One region of the Janthinobacterium sp. TPC_1 genome, then DNA from elsewhere that is predicted to be linked to it. Evidence: predicted binding sites of a transcription regulator. Region 1 holds the regulator's gene; the other holds the start of a gene.

Region 1 (10,153 bases):
ACCCATCGTGCCGACCGTATCGCTGGCGTCGGCACTCTTTGAACCCTGGAAGCGGCACGTCAGGCCAGTTGGCTGAGTCAGTATGGAAATACCATATGCGGCGCCGTCATTAACGCTGAATTCGTAGGTGGTGGCGCCAGTCAGTGGGCTGATGCCGTTGGGGCCCATTACCAGGCGCAAGCCGTCGGCGCTCAAGCCCGTGATGGCGCCTTTCAGCGGGTAGGAGTTGGTCTTGCAGCTTACGACTGCCGTGCTCACGGAATAGCTCGATGCCTTGCCGACGCCATTGGCAATGGTGCAAACGGCGCCCTTGGGCTGTTCCGCGATGGTGATGTCGTAGCGGTCATCGGTCTTGAGCAGCTTGGTGAAAACAAACTGGCCCTGACCCGCGGGGATTGCCAAGCGTTCCCCGTCATTCACGAGAATCAGGCCGTTCTTGGCCAGGTCGCTCACTGTGCCTTGCAGATACAGGTTGCCGCCGCTGCCGCCGCAGGCTGCCAGTGTGACGGCGCAAGCCGCCGCCAGCATCGAGCGCAGGTACAAATTTTTCATACATTCTCCAAAACGAATTAGGTTGGGTAGCGCAACGCGGACGCTGGCGCCGCATTGGAATGGCGCCTATTTTAGTCTATCTGGCAAGCTGGATGACCTTGCCTTGTATCACCCTGTAACAATTTTTCGCCCGGAAGCGTTGGCCCGGCCCCATTTCACGGGGGCGCAGCCATGCCGGCGGCGGCGATCGGTGCGACAATAGCTACACCCTGCGCACCGTGACGCAGCATCCCATTGTGAGTCCCATGTCCCTTGCCCCTGTAAAAACCGCCGTGCCGCCCAAGGCCATCCTGTTCGACCTCGACGATACCTTGTGGCCCATCGCGCCCGTGATTGCCGCCGCCGAAATCCTGTTGCACGACTGGCTGGCCGCGCATGCGCCCAAGGTGGCGCAGCAGTTCTCCAGCGAGATGCTGCGCCAGCACCGCCTGGCCATGCTCAACGAGCAACCGCATTTCCATGGCAACCTGATCGAGTTGCGCCGCGCCGGCCTGCTGGCCGCCTTCGAGGCCGCCGGCGAGGATGCCGCCCTGGTCGACGGGGCCATCCTGCAATTCCTGGCCGCGCGCAACCGCGTCCAGCCATATGAGGACGTCTTGCCTGGCCTGGCCTGGATGCGCCAGCGCATGCTGGTCGGCTCGATCTCGAATGGCAACGCGGACCTTGAAATTATCGGTTTGGCGCAGCATTTTAAAGTCTCTATCGCCGCCAGCGATTTCGGCGTGGCCAAGCCCGACGCCAGCATCTTCCTGGCCGGCTGCGCCGCGCTGGGCGTGGCGCCGCATGAAGCCGTGTACGTGGGCGACGACCTGTATTTCGATGTGACGGGAGCGCAAGGGGCGGGCATGCGTGCCGTCTGGATGAACCGCAAGGGCAGCGACGCCCATCTGGCCGCCGGCGTGCAGCCCGACGCCATCTGCGCCAACTTTGATGAATTGCTGCTGTGGCTGCAGGGGCAACTGGAAGATTGATCGCCGCTGGCCGGGCGAACGTGCATAATAGGCGCTGTTGCCGCACGTTCGGCCGCTTTCGTTGCCGCTTGCTTAACAATATGCTTATCTAAAGAATATTTGCTTACCTAAAACACCATGCAACTCGATACACGTGCCCAAACACTGCTGAAAGCCCTGGTCGAGCGATATATCGCCGACGGCCTGCCGGTCGGTTCGCGCGCCTTGTCGAAAATTTCCGGCCTCGACCTGTCGCCGGCCACGATCCGCAACATCATGGCCGACCTGGAAGAGCTTGGTTATGTCTCCAGTCCGCACACCTCGGCCGGACGCATCCCGACGCCGCGCGGCTACCGCATCTTTGTCGATACCTTGCTGACCGTCCGGCACCTGGACGAGCACGTGGTGGAATCGCGCATGCGCCTGCAGACGCCGCAACCGCAAAAGACCATCGCCAACGCGGCGCAGATGCTGTCGTCGCTGTCGCAGTTTGCCGGTGTCGTGCTCAGCCCGCGCCGCGAATCCGTATTCCAGCAAATCGAATTCCTGCGCCTGTCGGAAAAACGCATCCTGCTCGTCATCGTCGCCCCGGGCGGCGACGTGCAGAACCGGTTGTTGCTGACGGAAGCCGACTATACGCCCGCGCAACTGGTGCAATCGGCCAATTACATCAACCAGAATTATGGCGGCCTGTCCTTCGACGCCGTGCGCGTGCGCCTGCAGGGCGAATTGCGCCAGTTGCGCGACGATATGGGCAGCCTGATGCAGGCGGCAGTGGAGGCGGGCAGCGAAGCGATGGCCGACCATAGCGACGACATGGTCATTTCCGGCGAGCGCAACTTGCTCAGCGTGAGCGATCTGTCATCGAATATGCATTCGCTGCGCCAGATGTTCGACATGTTCGAGCAAAAAACGGGCTTGATGCAGTTGCTCGACGTGTCGAGCAAGGCGACGGGCGTGCAGATTTTCATCGGCGGCGAATCGAACCTGGTGCCGATGGATGAAATGAGCGTGGTGACGGCGCCGTATGAAGTCAACGGCAAGATCGTGGGGACGCTGGGAGTGATCGGACCGACCCGCATGGCTTACGAGCGGGTCATTCCGATTGTCGACATCACCGCTAAATTACTGTCGAGCGCACTCAGCCAGCATTGATGCAGCTAAGCCGCCCCGTGGGAGCGGCCGGCGGAATGTGTCAGACGTCAGGCGGTTTTGTGCGGGCAAGCCGTCTTGGTGCAGTTGCCGTAGATCGCCAAGGCGTGTTCGGCGATCTTGAAGCCGCGCTCTTCGGCCACTTTTTGCTGGCGGATTTCGATTTCTTCGTCGAAGAATTCTTCGACCCGGCCGCAGTCCAGGCACACCAGGTGGTCGTGGTGGGAGCCTTCGTTGAGTTCGAAAATCGCCTTGCCGGTTTCAAAATGGTTGCGGTTGAGCAAGCCTGCCTGTTCGAATTGCGTGAGGACGCGGTAGACAGTTGCCAAGCCGACATCCATATTGTCGGCCAGCAGAATCTTGTAGACGTCTTCCGCGGTCAGGTGGCGTACCGGGCTACTCTGGAAGATATCGAGTATCTTCAGCCGTGGCAGGGTGGCTTTCAGGCCGCTTGCCTTGAGATCACTAGGATTGTTACTCATGTTTGTTGCTCGTATGTGGGTCAGGTGCTTTATCATATAGCGTTTTGTCGGGGAGTGCCAAAATATGCATTTTTTGGCGGGCCGGTCACTCCTGGCGTTTTGTTCATCCAATTGAGGTCATTTATGCGCGTAACACCGGCTGTATTGCCATCTCTCTGGCACCGTATTTCATTTCGAGCACCAGTCGTGGCAGGCATGGTCTGTGTCGCGCTGATGGCGTCTGGCTGCGCCAGCCGTGGCATCCTGGGCGAAAAGCCAGCCATCACCCAGAAAGAGGGCAAGGAAGTCGTTCCTGAAAAAGGCGCGCAGACGACCACCATTACGCCGCTGCAGAAATTCATGTGGTTTTTCTCGCCGTATCGTCCTGACATTCAGCAAGGCAACTTTGTCTCCGAAGAGATGCTGGCCCAGCTGAAAGTGGGCATGACGCGCGACCAGGTGCGCTTCGTCCTCGGCACCTCGCTGTTGACCGATATCTTCCATGCCGACCGCTGGGATTATCCATTCCGCCTGGCCCGGGGCAGTGGCGAAACCACCAGCAGCCGCGTGGTCGTGTACTTCGGCAAGGATGGCAAGGTTGAACGCTTCGAAGGCGGCAACTTGCCGACCGAGAAAGAATACATCGACCGCATCGCCGGCCCGTCGCCATTCGCCAAGGTTGCCAAGGCCGACGTGCCTGCCGCCGCCGTGCCATCGCCCGTGGCGCCGAGCGCCGTGCCCGTGCCGGCCGATGCCGCCCCTGCCATTCCTGTGAGCAAGCCTGACGTTGCACCGGCGCCCGCCGCCGAGCCAGCACCTGCGCCTGCCGCCGAACCCACCAAATAAGTTGCTGTAAGAGAATAAAATGACTGAACTGAAAATTGCCATCGCTGGCGCCAGCGGCCGCATGGGCCATATCCTGATCGAAGCGGTCAGCAATGCGCCCGACGCCGTGCTGGCTGGCGCCCTCGACCGCGCCGGCTCGCCGTCCGTCGGCCAGGATGCCGCCTCCTTCCTCGGCAAGCCTGCCGGCGTGCTGATTGCATCCGACCTGGCCACCGGCCTGGCCAATGCCGATTACCTGATCGACTTCACGCGCCCCGAAGGCACTTTGCAGCACCTGGCCTACTGCGCCGAGCACGGCATCAAGATGATCATCGGCACCACCGGTTTCGATGACGCGGGCAAGGCGGCCATTGCCGCCGCCGCCGAAAAGACGGCCATCATGTTCGCGCCGAACATGAGCGTGGGCGTGAATGTCACCATGAAACTGCTGGAACTGGCCGCAAAAAGCCTGTCCGAAGGCTACGATATCGAAATTATCGAAGCGCATCACCGCTTCAAGGTCGACGCGCCGTCGGGCACTGCCCTGCAAATGGGGGAAGTGGTGGCCGGCGCCCTGGGCCGCGACCTGAAGGAATGCGCCGTGTACGGGCGCGAAGGCGTGACGGGCGAACGCGACCCGTCGACCATCGGCTTTGCCACCATCCGCGGCGGCGATATCGTCGGCGACCATACGGTGCTGTTTGCCGGCATCGGCGAGCGCATCGAGATCAGCCACAAGTCGAGCAGCCGCGTCACTTACGCCCACGGCGCCCTGCGCGCCGCGCGTTTCCTGGCAGACAAGCCGACGGGCCTGTTCGACATGCAGGACGTGCTGTCGCTGAAGAACTGAGGAAGACCATGGCCACTGCCATCCTGAATGGAAAAGATATCACCGACGCAGCGAGCTTTCACGCGCAATGCGCGCAAGCCTTCGGTTTCCCCAAGTTCTACGGCAACAGCATGGATGCCTGGGTAGATTGCCTCAGCTACTTGCGCGACGATGAAAACATGACGCAGTTCCGCCTGAAGCCGAACGAAGTGCTGGAAATCGTGGTGCAGGATGCTGATGCAATGAAGGCGCAAGTACCTGATTTACTGGAAGAAATCACGTTCTGTATCGCCGGCATCAATGAGCGCTATGACGATTATGGCGAAAAGCCGGCGTTGAAATTGACGCTGAAGTAATTCCGGGGTCAGACCCGCCGGCTCGCCGGCTCTGACCCCAGTTTTTCACACGACTTTGCGCTCGCGCAAACCAGTAATTTCCTCAGTACCTAATCTCAGCCACTGCCCCAATACCTCGTCTGTATGCTGCCCCAGCAACGGCGGCGGCAAGCGGTATTGCACCGGTGAAGCCGACAAGCGCACGGGATTGGCCACCAGCGCAACAGTCCCCGCCGTCGGATGCGGCATTTCCACTTTCAAGCCACGCGCCACCACTTGCGGGTCGGCAAAGACCTGGTCGATGCGGTTGACGGGGCCGCACGGCACGGCTTGCGCCTCGAAAGCGCTGATCCATTCGGCCGTCGTGCGCATGACCGTGGTCTGGCGCATCAAGGGGATCAGGATCGCCCGGTGCGCCACGCGCTGCGGATTGGTGGCGAAGCGTTCGTCCTGCGCCCATTCCGGATGGCCGGCGACGGCGCAAAAACGCGAAAACTGTCCATCGTTGCCGATCGCCAGAATCATGTCGCCATCGGCCGTGGGAAAGTCTTGATATGGAACAATGTTCGGATGCGCATTGCCCATGCGCTGCGGCACCTTACCGCCGCACAAGTAATTCGCCGCCTGGTTGCCCAGCGCGGCCACTTGCACGTCGAGCAAGGCCAGGTCGATGTGCTGGCCCAGTCCCGAGCGCTCGCGTTCGGCCAGCGCCGCCTGCACGGCGATGGTGGCGTACAGGCCCGTCAGGATGTCCGTTTGCGCCACGCCCACTTTTTGCGGCCCGGCGCCCGGCTGGCCATCGGGCACGCCCGTAATGCTCATCAATCCGCCCATGCCCTGAATCAAAAAGTCATAGCCGGCGCGCGCCGCGTACGGCCCATCCTGGCCGAAACCCGTGATGGAGCAGTACACGAGGCGCGGGTTGAGCGCCAGCAAGCTGGCAGAGTCCAGGCCATATTGCTTCAAGCCATCGAGCTTGAAATTTTCCAGCAGAACGTCCGATTCGGCCGCCAGCTGGCGCACCAGGGCCTGGCCTTCGGGCGCGGCCAGGTCGATGCACAGGGAGCGCTTGTTGCGGTTGGCGCACTGGAAATAGGCGGCTTCGGCCGTGTCGCGGCCATCCTCGTCCTTCAGGTACGGCGGACCCCAGGAGCGCGTGTCGTCGCCGCGGCCCGGCTGCTCGACCTTGACCACGTCGGCACCGAGGTCGGCCAGCATTTGTCCGGCCCACGGGCCGGCCAGCACGCGCGACAGATCCAGCACGCGCAAGCCGGTCAACGGCGCGGGCCGCAGGGTGGAAGCCAAGGCGTCCATTAGTTGAAGGCGGCGATGCCGGTGATGGCGCGGCCGATGATCAGCGCGTGCACATCGTGCGTGCCTTCATAGGTGTTGACCACTTCCAGGTTGACCAGGTGGCGGATGACGCCGAACTCGTCGGAAATACCGTTGCCACCCATCATGTCGCGCGCCACGCGGGCGATGTCCAGCGCCTTGCCGCAGCTGTTGCGTTTCATGATCGAGGTGATTTCCACGGCGGGCGAGCCCTCATCCTTCATGCGGCCCAGGCGCAAACAGCCTTGCAAGCCCATGGTGATTTCCGTCAACATATCCGCCAGTTTCTTTTGTACCAATTGATTCGCCGCAAGAGGGCGGCCGAATTGCTGGCGATCCATCGTGTACTGGCGCGCCTTCAGGTAGCAGTCTTCGGCCGCGCCCAGCGCGCCCCAGGCGATGCCGTAGCGGGCGCTGTTCAGGCATGTAAATGGACCCTTCAGGCCGCGCACGTCGGGGAAGCGTTTTCTTCCGGGCAAAACACTTCATCCATGACGATTTCGCCCGTGATGCTGGTACGCAAGCCCACCTTGCCGTGGATCTCGGGCGCCGACAAACCCTTCCAGCCTTTTTCCAGCACGAAGCCGCGGATCGCGCCTTCATCGTCCTTGGCCCAGACGACGAACACGTCGGCGATGGGGCTGTTGGTGATCCACATCTTGGCGCCCGACAAGCTATAGCCGCCCGGCACCTTGCGCGCGCGCGTGACCATGCTGCCAGGGTCGGAGCCGTGGTTCGGTTCCGTCAGGCCGAAGCAGCCGATGTATTCGCCCGTCGCCAGTTTCGGCAGGTATTTCTGTTTGGTTTCTTCGTTGCCGAAGGCATTGATCGGCACCATCACCAGCGACGATTGCACGCTCATCATCGAGCGGTAGCCCGAATCGACGCGCTCGACTTCGCGCGCGGCCAGGCCGTAGCAGACGTAGTTCAGGCCGGCGCCGCCGTATTCTTCGGGAATGGTGGTGCCCAGCAAGCCCAGTTCACCCATTTCGCGGAAGATGGCGGCATCCGTGCGGCCATGGCGGAACGATTCGAGAACCCTGGGCACCAAGCTGCCCTGGCAATAGTCGCGCGCCGCTTCCAGCACGGCGCGTTCGTCGCCCGTCAGTTGTTCTTCCAGCAGCAGGGGGGAATTCCAGTCGAATACGGTTTTGCTCATCACAGGCCTCGCAGGTGAGCGCCGGTGATCGGCGCAAGATTGAATATGGCTCATGGTAGGTTCTTGCCTAGCCTTGCGCAAACGATTTATTCGCACCCAGACATGCGTGTGGCGCATATCTTGCGGCATACTGGCGTTTCTTTTCCTTCCTTTGAGATGCCATGTCGCGAAAAATTCCCATGCTGCAAGCGCTAAATTGCTTCGAGGCGGCTGCGCGGCACCAAAGCTACACGCATGCGGCGCGCGAACTGTCGCTGACGCAAAGCGCCGTCTCGCGGCAGATATCCTCCCTGGAAAGCTTTCTTGGTGTGCAACTATTCCAGCGCACGCGCCATGGCGTGCTGCTGACCAGCGCCGGCGCCGCGTATGCACGCCAGATCGCGGCCCGCCTCGATGGACTGGAGCGCGACACGCTCGATACGATGGCGCGCCAGGGCGGCGGCGGGGCGCTGCAGCTGGCCTCGGTGCCCACGTTTGCCACGCGCTGGCTGATGCCGCGGCTGTCTTCGCTGGCGGGCTTGCATCCGGACATCGTCGTGCATATCGACGCGTATACAAAACCGTTCATGTTTGCCGATACGGAATACGACGGCGCCCTGTACGCGGGCACGCCCGAGCAGCTGGCGCGCTGGCCCGGCACGCGCGCCACCTTGCTCATGCACGAAGAAATCGTGCCCGTCGCCAGCCCCCGCCTGCTGGCGGCGCGCAGCCAGTGGCAGCCGCAGGATTTATTGGAATTGACGTTGTTGCAACAAAGTACGCGCCCGGGCGCCTGGCGCCAGTGGTTTGACGCCATGCAGGTCGAGGGCGAGGGGCGCGACGGGGCGCACTACGGCGCCCGCTACGAACTGTTTTCCATGCTGGCCATGGCGGCCGTGCAGGGACAGGGAGTGGTCTTGCTGCCCCGTATGCTGGTCGAGGCGGAACTGGCGCGTGGCGAGCTGCGCATTGTGTGCGAGCGCCCACTGCGCGGCCAGCGGGCATATTACCTGATTACGCCCGAGGCGGCGCATGAAAAGCTGGCCTTGCAGCAGTTCCGGCTGTGGCTGCAGGGCGAAGCCGCCGCTTAATGCAACTTAACGTACCTTGGCCGTATCGAAGTGGGGATTGTCGATCAGGCCGATCTGGTTGCCGAACGGATCGAGCAATTCCACCGTGCGGATGCCGTCGCCCACGTCCGTGATCGGGTGGTGCAGGGTGCCGCCCAGCGCAACGATGCGCTCGATTTCCTGCTCGATGCCGTCCACGCCCCAGTACGTCACGCTGCCCTGCGTGCCGGGCTGGCCGTCCGGCAGCAAGCCCAGCTCGAAGCCGCCGATGGCAAAGCCGACATAGAAAGGCTGGTCGAAATACGGCGTGGTATTGAATACCTGGCTATACCAGGCCTTGGCCTGGTCCAGGTCGGGGACGGGATAGGTGACGGTGCGCAAGCCCTTGATCATGTTCTGCTCCTGTTGGTTGAAATGCATGACGCCATCATGCCACCGGCGCGCGCCGCGCGATTGGAAAAATGGAAGGTGCTTACGCGCGCCGGTCCGTCAGCCACGCCTCGGGCGAACTGCGGGCGAAATCCTGGAAGTCGTGGATCAGATGCGACTGGTCGAAATAACCGTATTGCAAGGCCACTTGCGCCCAGTCCGGCTGCTGCGGCAGGTTTTTCAAGCCAGCGCTGGCGGCCCGGAAACGGCAGATGCGGGCAAACAGCTTCGGGCTGATGCCGACTTGTCGCCGGAATTGCAGCGCCAGGTGCTGGCGCGACACGCCCAGCTGCTGCGCCAGGCCATCCACGCGCAACATGCCGTGCGCGCCTTCGATGGCGGCAATGGCATGTTCGGCGACGCCGGCCGGGCGCAGCGGCGATCCCTGGCGCAGGCGCAGCAGCAGGTAATCTTGCAAAATGGAAACTCTTTGCGCGTTGGACAAGGGGGCGCTCCACAGCGCGTCACCGAGGCGCGCCGCCAGGTCGCGGCCCCACAGCTGCCGCAGATCAGCACGTCCATCATTGAGTTCGCACAGGGGCAACTGGAAGAAGCGCGCCGCCGCGCCCGGCTTGAAGCGGGCCGCCACCGTCTGCACGAGCCCTTGGCTGACGACGGCAATCGGCGCCGTCATCATGCCGACGGCAAAGCTGGCGTCCTGCTGGTCCTGGCACAGGATGTCGATGCAATTGTCCGGCAAGACCTGGTGCGTGAGGGGCGTGGCGCCCGTCTGCACGCGGCACGTCCAGACGCAGTCCAGCCACGGCCGCAGGGCGGGGATGGGGGCGACTTCCTGGTAGATGATCATGGCCGGCTTTGATGCAAAGAACAAGATTGCGTATATATCACACAGCATAATTGTGCGCTCGCAAAAATATGCCGGCCCGGGCCGCCAGGGCGCCGCGCTATCGGGCCGCGACAACCAGTATAATGCTCGGTTCATATCCACTATTGGCCGGGCCACGCTGGTCGCACATCCATTATGCAAGATAAATATAGTCCCGCCGACGTCGAACAAGCCGCCCAATCGCACTGGAAGGCGATCGACGCCTATAAAGCCGTCGAACACGACCCGCGTTT
Region 2 (10,153 bases), 740 kb from region 1:
GCTACGCGGCCGGCCGCCTGGGCAATTTCATCAATGCCGAACTGCCGGGCCGCATCGCCCCGGACACACCCTGCCGTGGGCCATGCAGTGGCCGGGCATCCCGTATCCCGTGCACCCGTCGCCGATCTACCAGATGCTGGTCGACGGCATTTTAGTGTTCATCATCCTGTGGCTGTATGCGCGCAAGCAGCGCCCGCGCATGGCCGTGGGTGCCATGTTCACCCTCTTGTACGGCTGCGCGCGCTTCTTCACGGAATACTTCCGCACGCCGGACTGGGAAGTCGTGTGGCTGGGCGTGCCGATCACCTCGGGCCAGATGCTGTCGCTGCCGATGATCGTCGGCGCCATCGCGCTGCTCGTGTGGGCATATAAAAGCCAGGTGATGGGCACGCCGCCCACCAAGGCCCGCCCGGTCTGAGGAGCAGTCAAGCCTGTAGCTTGCTTGTAATCACTTTCCATTGCGCCGGCGTCACGGGCGTGATGGACAGCCGGCTGCCCTTCTTGAGCAGCAGCATGTCTTCCAGCTCCGGCATCTGGCGCATCTCGGACAGGGGCAGCAGCGCCGTCTTCTCAGGCAGGCCGCGCACGTCGACACTGATCCAGCGCGGCTGTTCAGGCGTGGCTTTCGGGTCGAAATACTTTCCACCTTCTTCAAACTGGCTGTGATCGGGATAGGCGCCGCTGGCCACTTCGGCCACGCCCGCCACGCCCGGCTGCGGGCAACTCGAATGATAGAACAGCACGCCATCGCCCGGCCGCATGCCGTCGCGCATGAAGTTGCGCGCCTGGTAGTTGCGCACGCCAAACCAGGGCAAGGTATGCGCGGGCGCCGCCATCAGGTCATCGATGCTCACCTCATCGGGTTCGGATTTCATCAGCCAGTACTGTTTCATTACATTCCCCAGGTCAAAGAATAAAAGCGACAGGCGTAAAAAAACGGCTGCGCATGCTGATGCTGCAACCGTTTTTTGTACTGCAAATTGGGCCCCGCCTGTGCCGCTATGCCGGCATCCCGAACCAAACGGTTCAAGGTGGTCACGTTAGTTCAATTTCGGGTTCGTCGAACGAGCGACGCTCACTCCCATCAAACAAAATTCGCAACCGATGCGCATAAATGGTTCAAGGAATATATGGCAATCGCGAACACCGCAGGGTAGACCCAAGTTTACTCCTTTGATCGCGCATCGCAAAGACAAATCGTAGCGTGTCCGCTTAAAAAAGGTTTTCCTGGGGCGTCAGTGCGCTGTCCAGAACCGTGTGCATGGCCGAGATCTTTTGCTTCACTTCCAGTATCGTCAATTCCGACAGCGGACCTTGCGGCGATTTTACGGAGAGGAATTCCGCGGCCACGCCCAGGGCGGCCAGCACGGCGATGCGGTCGTTGCCCTTGACCTTGCCCGCGTCGCGGATGGCTTTCATTTTGCTATCGAGATAGATCGCCGCTTCGCGCAGCGCGCGCTCTTCGCCGTCGCGGCAGACCATGCTGTAGGACTGGCCCATGATATTGACATCGACACGCGGCATTACGCTTCCTTCTCGTTCTCGGCAATATAGGCACCCGCTTCCGAAGCGGCTTGCTCCAGGCCAGCTTGCACCAGTTCGGGAATTTTTTCCAGCAACGCTTCCACGCGCTCCTGCGCCTCGCGCATGCGTTGCACGTACAGGGCGTTGTCGGCGGCCAGCGCGGCATTGTCCTTGCGCAATTGCGCGTTTTCACGGCGCAGCGCATGGGTCATTTCGGCCAGCAGGCCTATTTTGTCGGATAATTCGTTGAATTCGGAAATCATCCCGCCACTATAGGGCGGACGCTCCATGGGCGTCAATCGAATCACGCCGCTGTCACACATATTTACATCAATGCAGGGCAGTTGGCGGACAATACACACTTTTTCCGGTGCTTTTCGCCATCTGCGCGCATCCGCCGGCGCCGCGATGGCAGCGTTTTACTCGTCGACGTAATCGGGTTCGATATCGAGACCACCATAGCGGTTTTCGCAAGAGCGGCGCACCAGCGTCTGTTGTCCGCCCTTGCCGTCAAGCACCATCGTCAGGTCGCGGCAAGTACGGTGGTAGCTGCCAGGTTTGGCGTCCGTCCCCGAGGGCGTCAGGCGCACTGCCAGCGGTGCCGCATTGCCCAAGCCTTTGTTGCTCCACTGGCGCGTCTTGCCATCCTCTTCATCTTTCAAGGTACGCACGGCGGCCGTCAGCAAGGATTTCTGTTCCTTCGCATTCAGCTTGGCGATGGTCACGTCGGACAGGAAAGGCGGATATACGACGGGCGCCGGGTCCTTGCCCTGCACATCCCAGCGTCCGCTGTTCTGCGAACAGGTGCGGCGGCTCAGGTCCTGCGACTTGCCTGCCGCCGTGACGACGAATTTCAGGTCGCGGCAGATGTGCGCCTTCAGGCTGTGTTCCGTCATGCCGGAGTTGCTGAAGTTATACGTGACTTTCACCAGCACGCCATTGTCGGCGCCGTTGTCCCATACATGGGCTTCCTGGTCGTCGTCATCCTTGTTGAGGTCATTGAACAGGTCGTTGAGCAGCATTTCCTTTTCCAGCGGCGTCAGGGTCGCCACGGTGATCTCGTCGAGAATGGTCGGCGTTTGCGCGGCGGCATTGCCCAGGCAGGCGAGGCCGACGAGGGCGGCGCCCAGCAGGCGCAGAACGGGACGGGAATGAGTCAATGGCATGGCGTGCTTTCTGGCGCGAAGAGGGATATTGATATGCAATTGCAATCATCTTATCAAATTCCATAGCAAAACTCTGTTTCCTGTGCGTAAAGGAACGCCCCTCCCCTGGCGGCCATGCTAGAGTCGCGCCTGTTGCTGACGCCCGGGAACAAGGCTTGCGTTTGCGCAAACCCTGCGTAAATGCAGGCTGCACAGAACGTCTATGCATATCTTCCCGGAGAATAAGCCCTTGAATAAGCCCCCTACCGTCCCTATAATTAGCACTCGTTAGTAGAGAGTGCTAACAAACTCTTTCGTAGCAATCCTCAGGACTGATGGTGCTTGCCAGACCACTGCAGGGAACGCTACGCGGCGGGCGACGCCGCGATGCACCACTGCCGGAGACAGGCAAGGACAGGATGACATGGGGTTTGCTTGACCGTTGCGGGCTGCTTTCAACGGCGGTCACTGAAAGCACGCCTGGCGCTGTGCCAGGCATGTATTCATTTAGCAACACCTATCCATTGAACTTTAAGGAGTTTTGTATGAATCTGCGCCCATTGAACGATCGCGTCATCGTCAAACGCCTCGACCAGGAAACCAAGACTGCGTCCGGCCTCATCATTCCTGATGCAGCTGCTGAAAAACCGGATCAAGGCGAAGTCCTTGCCGTAGGCAATGGCAAGATTCTCGACGACGGCAAAGTCCGTCCTCTGGATGTCAAAGTGGGCGACCGCGTCCTGTTCGGCAAGTACGCCGGCCAAACCGTCAAAGTTGACGGCGATGAGCTGCTGGTCATGCGCGAAGAAGACATCATGGCGATCGTCGTCAAGTAATTGTTTCCACGTTGTAGACAGATACATCCCGAAACTCAGGAGAATTGAACATGGCAGCTAAAGAAGTAGTATTCGGCGACGCAGCGCGCGCCAAGATGGTCGAAGGCGTCAACATCCTCGCCAACGCAGTCAAAGTAACGCTGGGCCCGAAAGGCCGCAACGTGGTCCTGGAGCGCTCGTTCGGCGCCCCTACCGTCACCAAGGATGGTGTTTCGGTAGCGAAAGAAGTTGAACTCAAAGACAAGCTCATGAACATGGGCGCGCAAATGGTCAAGGAAGTTGCTTCCCGCACCAGCGACAACGCCGGCGACGGCACCACCACCGCAACCGTGCTGGCACAAGCCATCGTGCGCGAAGGCATGAAGTTCGTTGCCGCCGGCATGAACCCGATGGACCTGAAGCGCGGTATCGACAAAGCTGTTGCAGCGACCGTCGAAGAACTGGCGAAAATCGCCCGTCCTTGCACCACGACCAAGGAAATCGCCCAGGTTGGCGCGATCTCGGCCAACTCGGACTACTCGATCGGCGAGCGTATCGCTGAAGCGATGGAAAAAGTCGGCAAAGAAGGCGTCATCACCGTAGAAGACGGCAAGTCGCTGAACGACGAGCTGGACATCGTTGAAGGCATGCAGTTCGACCGCGGCTACCTGTCGCCATACTTCATCAACAACCCAGAGAAGCAAGTTGCCGTCCTGGACAGCCCATTCGTCTTGCTGTGCGACAAGAAAATCTCGAACATCCGTGACCTGCTGCCGGTACTGGAACAAGTCGCCAAAGCTGGCCGTCCACTGCTGATCATCGCAGAAGACATCGAAGGCGAAGCGCTGGCTACCCTGGTTGTGAACAACATCCGCGGCATCCTGAAAACCTGCGCAGTGAAAGCACCTGGCTTCGGCGACCGCCGCAAAGCCATGCTGGAAGACATCGCTGTCCTGACCGGCGGCCAGGTCATCGCTGAAGAAGTCGGCCTGACCCTGGAAAAAGTGACCCTGGCCGAACTGGGCCAGGCAAAACGCATCGAAGTGGGCAAGGAAAACACCATCGTTATCGATGGCGCCGGCGAAGCTGCCTCTCGATCGAAGCACGCGTGAAACAAGTGCGCGTACAGATCGAAGAAGCGACCTCGGACTACGACCGTGAAAAACTGCAAGAGCGCGTGGCCAAACTGGCTGGCGGCGTTGCCGTGATCAAGGTTGGCGCAGCCACCGAAGTCGAAATGAAAGAGAAAAAAGCCCGCGTTGAAGATGCACTGCACGCAACGCGCGCTGCCGTGGAAGAAGGCATCGTGCCAGGCGGCGGCGTAGCCCTGCTGCGCGCACGCGCCAACATCACGGTCAAGGGCGACAATCCTGATCAAGACGCTGGTATCAAGATCGTCCTGCGCGCAATGGAAGAGCCACTGCGCATGATCGTGCAAAACGCCGGCGAAGAAGCTTCGGTCGTCGTGGCAGCCGTACTGGCTGGCTCGGGCAACTACGGCTACAACGCTGCCAACGGCACGTATGGCGACATGGTTGAAATGGGCGTCCTGGACCCAGCTAAAGTGACCCGTTCGGCGCTGCAAAACGCCGCTTCGATCGCTTCGCTGATGCTGACGACCGACTGCATGGTCTGCGAAATCGCTGACGACAAGGCAGGCGGCGGCATGGGCGGCGGCATGGGTGGTATGGGCGGCATGGGCGGCATGGACGGCATGATGTAATGTCCGGCGGCCGGTCGCGCAGGCGACGGCGCAACCGGCCGCATACGCCGGGACAGGGCTGGCAGACCAAAAGCTGCCAGCGCCTCCCCGGCGGCCCCGAGAGCCATCTTCTACGGAAGGTGGCTTTTTTTCGTCTTGCTTTTTAGAAATTTCAACGATTGCCCATGCGCACGTTTTGCTTTAGCATGGCCGCCATCGTCCCTCTTTTTCACGCCACCACCATGCAGCCACGCGCCTCTTCTTCCAAAACCACCATCATCGCCGGCATCCTGGCCGGCTTGCTGGCCGCCGGGCTCGGCGCTTTCTACCTGCACCAGCAGGCCGCCCCGCACGGCACCAATGCCCCGGCCGCCAGCAGCCCGGCGCAGGAGCAGAGCGCGCGCGCCGTCGATGCGCTGATGGCCTTGCCGGAAATCAAGGCCTGGTCGGCGCATATCGAAAAGGCGTCCGGCGGCCGCGCCCACGGCGCCGTGATGGAAACGTCGCCCGATGCGCGCCTCATCGATGGCAAGCCCTACCATGACCTGAACTTCGTGGAAAACACGCCGGATGCGGCGCACCGCTGGGAAAGTTTCGTCGTCTCCCAGGATGGCAAGCGCATCCTCGTCGACGACGTCGTCAGCGGTGAGCTGATCAGCCTGGAGCAATGGCGCAAGGACAATGCGCCCATGCAGCGCATCGCCACCCAATAACTACCTACGCGCGGCCCCCTGCCGCGCCGCGCACGCGCGCCACCCACCACACGGTCCACAGCGACAAGCCCGCCGCCAGCCAGCCATTGATGCCATAGCCGCTGATGTGGCCGGCCGCATCCGTCTGCAGGGTCAGGCCGCCCAGCCAGGCGCCCAGGCCGCTGCCAAAACTTTGCAGGGCTGAATTGGCGCTGAGAAACGCGCCCCGCTTGTGCGGTTCCGGTATCGTCGTCAGCAGCGCCTGCAGCGGTACCATGCGGCCCGAGACGAGGGCCATAAAGAAGGGAAACGCCAGCATCAGCGCCAGCAGCGGCAGCTGGGGCAAGTGCGTCATGAACAGCAGCGGCGCGATCGACAGCAAGGACACCCAGCGGTACACCTGCTGCTTGCCGGCCCGGTCCGCCCAGCGGCCGATCAGGCGCGCCGTGAAGATCGTGGCGCAGCCGCCCGCCAGGTAGACCCAGGTGACGTCGGCCGGCGCCAGCCCCATATTGCCCACCAGCACGGGCGAAATGAAGGGAATGACCAGCATGCCGGCCGTCATATTGACAATGGACAAGGAAAACGCTTGCAGGTGGCGCCGGTCCCGGAACAGCGCCAGCAGGTTCGGCAGCACCTGGCGCAGCGGCGTGGGAGCGGCGCCCATGTGCGCCGTCAGCGATGGCAGCACGCGCGCCGCGCCCAGCCAGACCAGCAGCGACAGCGCGACCAGCAGGAAAAACGGCGAAGCCCAGCCAAAGTGCGCGGCCAGCACCACGCCGATGGGCACGCCGCCCACGGCCGCCATGGCAAACGAGGTCATGACGACGCCCGTGGCCGCGCCGCGCCGCTCGGAAGGGATCACGTCGCCGATGATGGCCATGACGATGGCGCCCAGCACGCCGCCCGTCAGCCCGGCAAACGCGCGCGACCACAGCAGCACATGGAAGTTCGGCGCCAGCGCGCAAGCGAGGTTCGACACGGTGAACAGGCAAAACATCGTCAACAGCAGCTTCTTGCGGTCGAAGCGGTCGATATACGTGGCCGCCAGCAAGCCGGACAGTCCCGCGCACCAGGCGTAGGCCGAGACGGCGCCCGAGACGGCAGCCGGGCCGATGTGGAAGGCCTGCATCAGCTGGGGCGCCAGCGGCATCATCACCATGAAATCCATGATGACGGTAAATTGCGTCAGCGCAAGTAGCCACAGCATCGCGCGCTCGCGCGCCGGCGTCAGAGCCGCGCCAGCGGAGATATCAGGGGAAGGGCTCGGTACAGGTTTCATGCGGCAGATCTTAAGGATGGCGGCGCTGGACGGCAAGGTTTACTTTCTGGCATCAAAGCCCGATACTCGCCCACATGCCCGCCATCACCATCCGCCCCCTCGCGCCAGACGACGCGCCCGCCTACCGCGCGCTGCGCCTGGCCGGCATCGCCGAACTGCCCGCCGCCTTCTGCACGACGTACGCGGCGGAAAGCGGCTTGCCGCTGGCACAGATCGCCCAGCGCTTGCGCGCCTCTTCCCACCAAATAATATTTGGCGCCTTCCACGAGGAACAATTGATCGCCATGGCCGGCCTGCGCCGCGAAGCGATCGCCGTCGTGCATGACAAGGCCAGCCTGTGGGGCGTGTACGTGGCGCCGCAGGCACGCGGGCATGGCGCGGGACGGCAGCTGGTGCAGGCCGCCATCGCCCATGCCTGCGCCATTCCCGAACTGGGCCGCGTGCGCCTGGCCGTGGCGCAGGACAACCACGCGGCATTGACCCTGTACCTGGGCTGCGGATTTACCCTGGCGGACAGCCCCGCAGCGGATGGCATGCTGCAAATGCAGCTGTTGCTGCCCCGCCCCGCCCCGCTCGTGCCAGTGCCAGTGCAAGCGCAAGCGCAAGTGCCGAAAGTAATGTCTTTATGAAAATCAATACCTTACAAATCCCTGCGAAATAGCGGACAGGCCGTTTTTTCTGTTGCAAGCAAACGCGGCAGGCCTTAGCATCGCGGCTTACAAAAAAAACTTGGGGGAGAGCCAATGTCATCGGCCGAGACACAAACCGCCACGGGCAAAATGCCGCGGCAAATACCGTACATCATCGCCAACGAAGGCTGCGAACGCTTCAGCTTTTATGGCATGCGCAACATCCTGACGCCATTCCTCATCAGCACCCTGCTGCTGATGATCCCGATCGACCAGCGCACGGGCGAAGCCAAGCACGTGTTCCACACCTTCGTCATCGGCGTGTATTTCTTCCCGCTGCTGGGCGGCTGGCTGGCCGACCGCTTCTTCGGCAAGTACAACACCATCTTCTGGCTCAGCCTTGTGTATTGCGCGGGCCATGCCTGCCTGGCCCTGTTTGAAAACAGCGTCAACGGCTTCTATTTCGGCCTGTTCCTGATCGCCTTCGGCTCCGGCGGCATCAAGCCCCTGGTCGCCTCGTTCGTCGGCGACCAGTTCGACCAGACCAACAAGCACAAGGCCAAGCTGGTCTTCGACCTGTTCTACTGGATCATCAACTTCGGCTCCTTCTTCGCCTCGCTGCTGATGCCGATGTTCCTGCGCGACTACGGTCCGTCGATCGCCTTCGGCATTCCCGGCCTGATGATGCTGGCCGCCACCATCGTCTTCTGGATGGGCGCGAAAAAATACGTGCACGTGCCGCCCGCGCCGCCGAATCCCGATTCGTTCACCCGCGTGGCCCGCACGGCCCTGCTGGCCCGCGTCGACGGCGGTTCGCGTCCCGGCCTGTACGTGGCCTACGTGGGCGTGATCGGCGCCCTGTACGCGTTCTACAGCATTCCCGAATGGGGCTTCGTGATTTCCGCGTGTACGGCGCTGGTCCTGCTGCTGGCCTTCGGCAGCATCGGCACGGCCATGCAGCTGGAACGCGCGCGCGGCATCCACCCGGACGAAGCCGTCGAAGGCGTGCGCGCCGTGCTGCGCATCCTCGTCATCTTCGCCCTCGTTACGCCCTTCTTCTCGCTGTTCGACCAGAAGGCATCGACCTGGATCGTGCAGGCGAACACCATGGAAAAACCAAGCTGGTTCCTGCCGGCGCAGATGCAGGCGCTGAACCCGATGCTGGTGATGCTCTTGATCCCGTTCAACAACCTGGTGCTGTACCCGATGCTGAACCGCTTCGGCCTGGAAGCGACGGCCCTGCGCCGCATGACGGCCGGCATCGGCTTTTCTTCGCTGGCGTGGATCGTCATCGGCTTGCTGCAGCTGGCCCTCGACAGCGGCAATGCCGTCTCCATCATGTGGCAGATCCTGCCGTACGCCCTGCTGACGTTCGGCGAAGTGCTGGTCTCGGCCACCGGCCTGGAGTTTGCCTACAGCCAGGCGCCCGTCTCGATGAAGGGCGCCATCATGAGCTTCTGGAATCTGTCGACCACGGTGGGCAACCTGTGGGTGCTGATCGTCAACCGCAGCGTCATGAACGAAGGCGTGATCGGCAAGATCGCCGAAAGCGGCATCAGCGTGACGGCCTTCCAGATGTTCTTCTTCGCCGCCTTTGCCGCGGTGGCCATGCTGGCCTTCGGCCTGTATGCGAAGCGCTACAAGATGGTCGACAACTACCGCCAGGCGGTCATCCCGGCGAAAGCGTGATGACGGTTTGATGTAACGCAATGCAGAAGGGCGCCCTCGGGCGCCCTTTTTTTACGTCGTCACGCTCGGCGCGTCGCGCCCCGTGCGCGCGCGTATCTGCGCCACTTTTTCCGCCACGGCGAGCAGCCCCGCCAGCGCTTGCTGGGTCGGGATGCTGTGCTGCGCGGGATCGGCCTCGTAGCGCTCCAGGTACAGGCGCAGGGTGGCGCCCTCGGTGCCCGTGCCGGACAGGCGCAGCACGATGCGCGCACCGTCCGTCATGATGATGCGGATGCCCTGCTGCGTCGCCACGGAACCGTCGACGGGATCCGTGTAGCTGAAATCGTCGGCCAGCGCCACCGTGTAGCCATCGAACGCCTGGCCCGGCAAGGCGCCCAGCCGGCCGCGCACGGCTTCCATCAGCTGCTGCGCGGCGTCGCTGTCGATGTCTTCGTAGTCGTGGCGCGAGTAGTAGTTGCGGCCATACGTGGCCCAGTGCGCGCGCACGATCTCTTCCACCGATTGTTTTTTCTCCGCCAGCAGGTTGAGCCAGAACAAGACGGCCCATACGCCATCCTTTTCGCGCACGTGGTTCGAGCCCGTGCCGTAACTCTCTTCGCCGCACAGGGTGGCCATGCCGGCGTCGAGCAGGGTGCCGAAAAACTTCCAGCCCGTCGGCGTCTCGTGGCAGGGGAT

Evidence for each region. Region 1 encodes HrcA, which represses chaperone genes, less so after heat shock. Its sites were predicted from a motif close to TTAGCACTCNNNNNNNNNGAGTGCTAA; they were not measured.
Region 2: groES (co-chaperone GroES) is a predicted target of HrcA. The motif match lies at 2,948-2,974, and genes of this name have one in related genera.

The regions. Positions count from the first base shown of each region.
Region 1 covers NZ_CP195157.1:1,072,352-1,082,504, reverse strand. The annotation lists gene ACQVLG_RS05350 (hypothetical protein) at 1-552, opposite strand, end outside; gene ACQVLG_RS05345 (HAD family hydrolase) at 798-1,523, shown strand; gene hrcA (heat-inducible transcriptional repressor HrcA) at 1,641-2,657, shown strand; gene fur (ferric iron uptake transcriptional regulator) at 2,705-3,136, opposite strand; gene ACQVLG_RS05330 (outer membrane protein assembly factor BamE) at 3,332-3,961, shown strand; gene dapB (4-hydroxy-tetrahydrodipicolinate reductase) at 3,981-4,790, shown strand; gene ACQVLG_RS05320 (barstar family protein) at 4,799-5,125, shown strand; gene ACQVLG_RS05315 (CaiB/BaiF CoA transferase family protein) at 5,171-6,418, opposite strand; partial or broken gene ACQVLG_RS05310 (acyl-CoA dehydrogenase) at 6,418-7,595, opposite strand; gene ACQVLG_RS05305 (LysR substrate-binding domain-containing protein) at 7,757-8,665, shown strand; gene ACQVLG_RS05300 (VOC family protein) at 8,672-9,064, opposite strand; gene ACQVLG_RS05295 (DUF6597 domain-containing transcriptional factor) at 9,117-9,905, opposite strand; partial or broken gene leuS (leucine--tRNA ligase) at 10,056-10,153, shown strand, end outside.
Region 2 covers NZ_CP195157.1:337,001-347,153, forward strand. The annotation lists partial or broken gene lgt (prolipoprotein diacylglyceryl transferase) at 1-418, shown strand, start outside; gene ACQVLG_RS01680 (EVE domain-containing protein) at 426-893, opposite strand; RNA gene ssrS (6S RNA) at 981-1,158, opposite strand; gene ACQVLG_RS01690 (cell division protein ZapA) at 1,213-1,524, opposite strand; gene ACQVLG_RS01695 (hypothetical protein) at 1,524-1,787, opposite strand; gene ACQVLG_RS01700 (hypothetical protein) at 1,944-2,690, opposite strand; gene groES (co-chaperone GroES) at 3,215-3,505, shown strand; partial or broken gene groL (chaperonin GroEL) at 3,556-5,207, shown strand; gene ACQVLG_RS01715 (hypothetical protein) at 5,429-5,899, shown strand; gene ACQVLG_RS01720 (MFS transporter) at 5,904-7,160, opposite strand; gene ACQVLG_RS01725 (N-acetyltransferase family protein) at 7,235-7,789, shown strand; gene ACQVLG_RS01730 (POT-type proton-dependent oligopeptide transporter) at 7,940-9,478, shown strand; gene ACQVLG_RS01735 (alpha-D-glucose phosphate-specific phosphoglucomutase) at 9,530-10,153, opposite strand, start outside.